2 regions of the Shewanella sp. Shew256 genome follow, and region 2 is predicted to be linked to the other one. Evidence: riboswitches for the same ligand, from Rfam matches in the RefSeq annotation. Region 2 holds a riboswitch; the other holds the start of a gene.

Region 1 (3,420 bases), 250 kb from region 2:
CTAAAAGGAAAGATTAGATGAAGCAGCTCTGGTTATTACTGTTACGCCATGGAGAATGCGAGGGCGGGGCTATTTTGCGGGGCCGAGTCGACGTGCCACTGAGCGACAAGGGCTGGCGGCAGATGTCGGCGGCGGTGGCGGCGCAGGCGACTGTGTGCCACGGCATTTATAGCTCGACCTCAAGGCGCTGCGCCGAGTTTGCTAAGGCCTTTGCGGCCGAGCTGCATTCGAGTGCGTCAGTAGGCATAAGTTTAGATGCGCCCGCGCCTTTGCCGCTCAAGGTCAACCTGCTGGAGGAGTTACAGGAAATAGCCTTCGGCGATTGGGATGGCTGCCTGCTCGATGACTTATATCAACGCGACGGCGAGCGGATGGCGGCCTATTGGCAGAATCCCTGGGAGGTGACGCCGCCTAATGGTGAAGCCATGGCAAACTTTGAAGCCCGTATCGATGGTGCGATAGCACAAATCCTCGATAAAGAGTTTGCCCTGCTGACTATGGATGATGAACAGGCCCATGGGGAGTTTAATGCCTGTGCACCCGCGGCTAATATCTGGGTGGTGACCCACGGCGGGGTTATTCGCCACTTGATGTCAAAAGCGCTGGGGGCGGTGAAAACCTTAGGTTTTTACAGTCAGCTCGCCTTACCCGTGGCGGCGGTGGTGACGATTAATGTGCTCGAGGATGAGCAAGGTAAAAGATACTGGCGTTTAGACTGGCCATCGGGCCACTGTGAGTAGCTTAAAAGCATCAGTCATCGGATGATGAAAATTTTCTGATTTAAACAGCATTGCCTAATGGGCAAGATATAGGATAATGCTTTTCCCTTACATTTGAGCCAGATAACGAACCCAGTACGTTAAGCTCAAAGGTCGCAGAAATAGGTGTTAGGAATTTTGCGCAATTTAGTGCTATTGCTTAAGGGCAACAGTGTTGAAGCGCGCCGGATAACCCAAACATAATAGGGAATCGGGGAGCTGCCCGTCAGTAGCCCGAACTGTACCCGCAACTGTGAGTAGTCGAAGAACTTTGTGTCTTCCCCTACGAGTCAGGATACCTGCCTATTTCTGTTTTCGCTGCGTGCAGCCTTAGTTCTCGAGCGGGTAACTCGAGGGAGCAGAAGATGACATTAATGAGTTTCGCCCTGTTGGCCCAAGCGGCTGCTGGCACAGATAACACCAATCAATATCCATGTGGGAGCAATCGTTAGTGATGCATTCCACATCGAGCCTTGCGCCCTTAGCGCCCGCTGCGACCTCCGCCAATATGGCACTTAAGGTCAGCCAATTGAGTTGGGCGATTGAGGGAAAAACCATCCTCTCGGAGATAAGCTTTGCCCTGCCGCAGGGGGAAATGCTCGGGCTGATAGGCCCCAACGGCGCGGGTAAATCCAGTTTGCTGCGCTGTTTATACCGCTTTATTCGCCCTGCTAAAGGTCATATCAGTCTGTTTTCGCAGGATATTAGCGAGCTGTCGCCCAAGGCGTTTGCCTGTAAAGTGGCGGTGGTGCAGCAGGATACGCCGCAATACTTCGATATGACCACAGAGCAATTGGTTGCCATGGGACTCACGCCGCACAAGGGGATGTTTGATACTAACTCCAGCGGCGATGGTGAAAAAATTGCTAAGGCGCTGGAAAAGGTAGGCCTCAGTCATAAAGTGCATCAACAATACGATCGTTTATCGGGCGGCGAGAAGCAACGCGCCCTGATCGCCCGTGCCATAGTACAGCAGCCGCAATTGTTGATTTTAGATGAGCCGACAAACCACCTCGATATCCGCTATCAAATTCAAATCTTAGAGCTAGTGCGAAGCCTTGGGATCAGCGTCATTGCCTCTATTCACGATCTTAATTTAGCCAGCGCCCTGTGCGACCACTTATTGCTGCTGGACAAGGGGCTGGTGAGTGCCATGGGCACGCCGGCTCAGGTTCTAACCGAGGAACGTATCGCCGAAGTCTTTGGGGTATGCGCCCAAGTGACGCCACATCCCCAGCATGGTAACCCCTTGATTAATTACTTTTATGGTTATCAAAAGCCCAAGAGCGATGCTGTGGACGCGGCGAGAGACTCCCACGCAGTTTCGGCTCAGGCTAGAGCGTCAGAGGCTTGCGCCTGCCATAACCCAGGTGCGCCAAACGAGGTCTTACAAAGAGCTGCAATGCTAAATGAGAGCGTCGAGAACACGCCATGATAGACACACTTAAACTGGTGACCATGAATTTTTTTAGCCACATTTTTACGCCGCTCACGCGCCAGCAATGGCTCATCTTAGGCTTGGCGGGTTTTGCCCTGCTCACCCCCATCGCCGCTGCGAGTTTTGGTGCGGCCAATATTAGCTTCTTAGATGTGCTGCAGGTGTTTATCAATAAACTCAGTCACTTGTTTATGGCCGATGAGGCCGTGAGCACCAGCAGCATGACAGAGCGGATTGTGATGGAGCTGCGACTGCCACGGATTATACTCGCCTTTGTGGCGGGGGCGGGGTTGTCTTTGGCGGGCAGCGTGCTGCAAACCGTGACTCGCAACCCTCTTGCCGATCCTTATCTGTTCGGCATTAGCTCCGGCGCCTCCTTTGGTGCCGTGGTCATGCTGACGCTATTCACAGGTTCTGGCCTGTTTGGCAATGCGGGCACGATCGCCAATTCGGGGATTTTTAGCGGTTCAGGGACTTTTGCTGGCTTGTTATGGTTTAGCTTACCCTTCGGCGCCTTTATTGGTGCCAGTCTGTCGGTGCTAATCGTGCTGGCGTTAGCTGGGTTAGGCCTTAAGAGTCAGGTGGAGCGCATGTTGCTCTCTGGCGTGGCGACCTCCTTTATGTTTAGCGCCTTAACCAGTTTATTGCTGTACTTTGCCAGCCCGCAGGCTACCGCATCGGTGTTATTTTGGAGCCTTGGCAGTTTTGCTAAGGCCAGTTGGTCGCTGCTGGTGCTGCCGTCTTTAGTGGTGCTACTTAGCTTTTTTATTATCCTAGGTTGGAAACGCCAAATCATGGCCCTGCAAGCGGGGGATGAAACGGCCCACACCTTAGGGGTGAATGTGCCTAAGCTGCGCCTCAATATGCTGCTGCTCTGCTCGCTTATCACCGCGATTTTAGTGGCTACTTGTGGTGGTATTGGCTTTGTCGGCTTGATGATCCCGCATACAGTTCGTTTGTTATTCCCCGGTCGTCAGCCCATCTTACTGATGGCGCTGGTGGGCGGCCTGTTTATGGTGTGGATTGATGTACTCGCCCGATGTTTGCTTGGCAATCAGGAATTACCCGTAGGGATTATCACCGCCGCGATTGGTAGCTTCTTCTTTTTGCTGATTTTGCGTCGGCGCAAGCTATCGAATTAGCATGGGTCTTATGGATTGCCGAAATTTAGTACTAAGTGCGTATGGCAAATTACAGCAGGATGCTTCGTAGTTGTTGTTCTAG
Region 2 (3,420 bases):
GACAAGTATTGGCAGCAGGGCAGCAAAATTACCCTAGGCAAGTCCTCCTTTGCCTTTACGCGCCCCGACGGCAAAGTGGTACCCGTCGGTTATCGGGCAAACCTTAAAAATGTCGAGCAACTGATTGAACGCATTCCGCGCCTCACTTGGTTAGCGCAGGCAAATGATGGTTTTGTGGGGATCAGTGAAAAGGGAGAATGGGTCTCTTGGTCGATGAATCTCGGAATGTTTGATAAATCGCCGGTACAACCTGCAGATTCCTTGGTGGTTAAGCCGCTGGAATTTACCCTCGCTGCCCAATGTGAGACCCCGGAGCAACGGCAGGCGATTTTGAGTCAGGCAAGGCCGCAGCGGAAAATCAATTGGTCATTTGAATAATTCATTGTTGGGCATGTAAGGCATTTCTCAGCTGGTGAAGATCCATTCACCAGCTTTTTTAATCCCTCACAGCCCCTATCTTCAGCTGCTATTTACTATTTTACAGTTGTTATGACTGTATAAGTATCATTTTGTTTCGCTTTTTAACTGTTATCTTATTTACATCTTCGCTAGAATGCTGGATGTTTTCTATGCAATTTCATATGTCGTATTAACCCATAACAATGCGATACAAGGATGATAATAATGAAATGTATACCCCATATGCAGATGAGGTTATGGCAGGGTGCGAGCGTATTGATGCTATGCAGCCTAATCGGCTCCGAATCCGTTGAGGCGAAATTGGATATGCCTCGCCATGAGAGCAGTGCTTCCCATTCACATGTGCTTCCCGTCTTTAGCCAGCAATTAGGATTTAACCTGCCAGAGGGGTGGCGCAAAGCCTATCACGAAGAACGTGCGGGTATGTTTATGGCGGAATTTGTGCCGGAGCAGGAGGCGCTCAATCAATGGAGTGCGCTGTTTTGTGTGCAAGGCTTTAAGGATATGGCCGAAAGCGTGAGCCCGGAGCAGTTTTTAGATGCGATGGCCGAGACTTACCAAGCCTCCTGTGACGGTGAGGTGGTTTACCAAAAGCTGGGGGATACCCAAGTGGATGGTCACGACGGATTTCAAGCGATTCTCGGTTGTACCACTATGCCGAATGTCCATGGCGCAACTCAATTCAATCCAACGGCCTTTACCTCTCATCCCCAGGGCGAAATTGGTTATTACACTGTAGTGAGTGGCGACAAGGATTTGTATTTGCTGCATAAATCGATGCGTGGTGAGGTGTTTTCTGCCGATAAACCTCCTCTACAAGCGGCCAACAGTGCCGACTTTATCTCAGCCTTGGCGCCCTTTTCCTTAAAGTAGTTGTCAGTCGATAGACGGATGATCATGGACTTTCATCCGTATAGACGTCTATAATGCGCGCGCTCAGGCTTGATATGCCACGAGCCTTGTTGGGCGTTAACTGGTTTTTTCGCCCTATGAACCTCATTTTTAGTCAACCTTCTGTGGTGCTTGCGATGCATTCGTCGCGAGATAATCGGGAAGCCAGTGAAATTCTGGCACTGCCCCCGCAACGGTAAAAGGTGAGAGACGACCGCATTCGTTAGGTAGCTCAAGATGAGCCAGAGAATCGAGTGTGCAAAGGTCAGTTTCGCGTTTATCTCTCGTTGAGATAGGCATAGCCTAAGTCCGGAGACCGGCCCTAAAGGTGTTTTTGAGATTTCGGTGGGCAGATCTCAAAATGCGATAGTGACTGTCAGTATTTGTTACTGAATCAACGGTATCGTGGCGCCAATGCCCCGTTTTCCTTGCAGGAGTTAAAGGTAAAATGGGAACACATCCAACTAAAATCGCGCTGCTGATCGGCAGCCTTTGCAGCTTTTCTGTTATCGCCCCCGCCGTGGCGGCCGATGATGCCAGCGTCGCCAAAGTCGATGAGCATATTGTCGTCATTGGCCGTTCAGACAAGACCCCCTTAAATATTGCCGCCAATGTGAATGTGATTGATGCCGCTGCGATTGAGCAGAGTGGCGCAACCAGCTTGACCGAAGTCTTACGTGGTCAAAGCGGTATTCAGCTGTCCGACAATAACATTGGTACTAGCTTTGCGATGCGTGGCTTTAGCGCGAGCTCTGCGGTTAATAACACGCTGATTTTGCTCGATGGTCGTCGCTTAAATAATATCGATATCGCCGCCCCGAGCCTGAATGCGATTCCACTCAATTTAATTGAGCGTGTTGAAATTCTATCTGGCAGTGCCGGCGTGCTCTATGGCGACCAAGCGGTAGGCGGGGTGATTAACATTGTGACCAAGTCGCCTGAGAATACGGGCGGCAGCGTGCAATTATCCGGCGGCAGCTTTAATACCTACGAAGGTCGCGGCGATGTGTCGGGCGCCATCAATAAAGATTGGCACTATTTCCTGACTGGTAGCTACAACCAAGGCGATAACTATCGCAAGCATAATGCCAATGAAACTGGCTCTATCTTAGGCCGTATTCAATATAAAACCGCCACTGATTCTTTCTTCGTTGAAACCAGCTATTACGATGATGACCGCGAAAATCCTGGTTCGTTGACGGTAGAACAGTTCAAAGAAAATCCACGTCAGTCTTCTAATAGCAGCGAATATGTTCATGAGATGACCACGGCGGCGCGCAGCGGTTATCAGCATCAGCTTAACCAAAACTGGGCCTTGGCGGCGGATCTGGATTACAGCGATACCTTAGTGAGTTCATTAAACTGGGGGGCGGGTAGCCATAATACTCGCTCGCTGCTGATGTTTAGTCCTAAAGCGCTCGCAACCTACAGCACTCGTCAAGGTGAGCTAAACCTAGTCACGGGTTTGGATATCAGCCGCGGTAAGGCCGAGTTTGACTCTATGGCGCGCAGCAACGTGCAGGAAATGCAGAGTGCTTACCTGCAAGCCACAGTGCCATTAAGCCACACCTTAAGCTATGTGGTGGGCGGACGTTATGCGCGAGTGACCGACGATCTGGTCGATGGCAATGTCTATCCAAACGGCATCGATTTAGATGAAGATGCGACCGCATTCGAGTTCGGTTTAAATTACCGTCCGAGCGCCGAGCACAGATTCTATCTACGTGGCGATGAAAACTTCCGCTTTGCTAAGGTCGATGAGCAAGCTTACACCCCGAAAGATGTGTATGGCTTAAAGCCGCAGACGGGCCGCTCCTATGAGGCGGGTTGGGATTGGACTGTGGCTAGCCAAAGCCTACGTGTCAGCCTATATCGCCTCGATTTAGAAGATGAAATTGTCTTCGACCCAAGTGCTGAAAAACCTGTTGGTGGCAGCTTCCAAGGCGCCAACGTCAATGCCGATGCTTCACGTCGCTATGGCGCGAGTGCCGATTGGGATTGGCAGGTCACTCAAGCCCTAACCCTAGGCTTGGAATATAACTATATCGATGCCGAATTTACCGATGGGGTGAATGATGGCAAGCAATTGTCTTGGGTGGCTGAGCATAC

Evidence for each region. A riboswitch is a leader RNA that binds a small molecule or an ion and turns the genes downstream of it on or off. The one in region 2 is predicted to bind cobalamin.
Region 1: linked by a shared signal. The riboswitch ahead of B5P39_RS02295 (ABC transporter ATP-binding protein) and the one ahead of B5P39_RS01330 (TonB-dependent receptor) in region 2 are both predicted to bind cobalamin.

Annotation. Positions count from the first base shown of each region.
Region 1 is NZ_NAJR01000001.1:546,001-549,420, forward strand. It holds gene B5P39_RS02290 (histidine phosphatase family protein) at 18-740, shown strand; cobalamin riboswitch at 913-1,079, shown strand; gene B5P39_RS02295 (ABC transporter ATP-binding protein) at 1,213-2,193, shown strand; gene B5P39_RS02300 (FecCD family ABC transporter permease) at 2,190-3,338, shown strand.
Region 2 is NZ_NAJR01000001.1:298,738-302,157, forward strand. It holds gene B5P39_RS01320 (hypothetical protein) at 1-378, shown strand, start outside; gene B5P39_RS01325 (hypothetical protein) at 625-1,293, shown strand; cobalamin riboswitch at 1,421-1,650, shown strand; gene B5P39_RS01330 (TonB-dependent receptor) at 1,760-3,420, shown strand, end outside.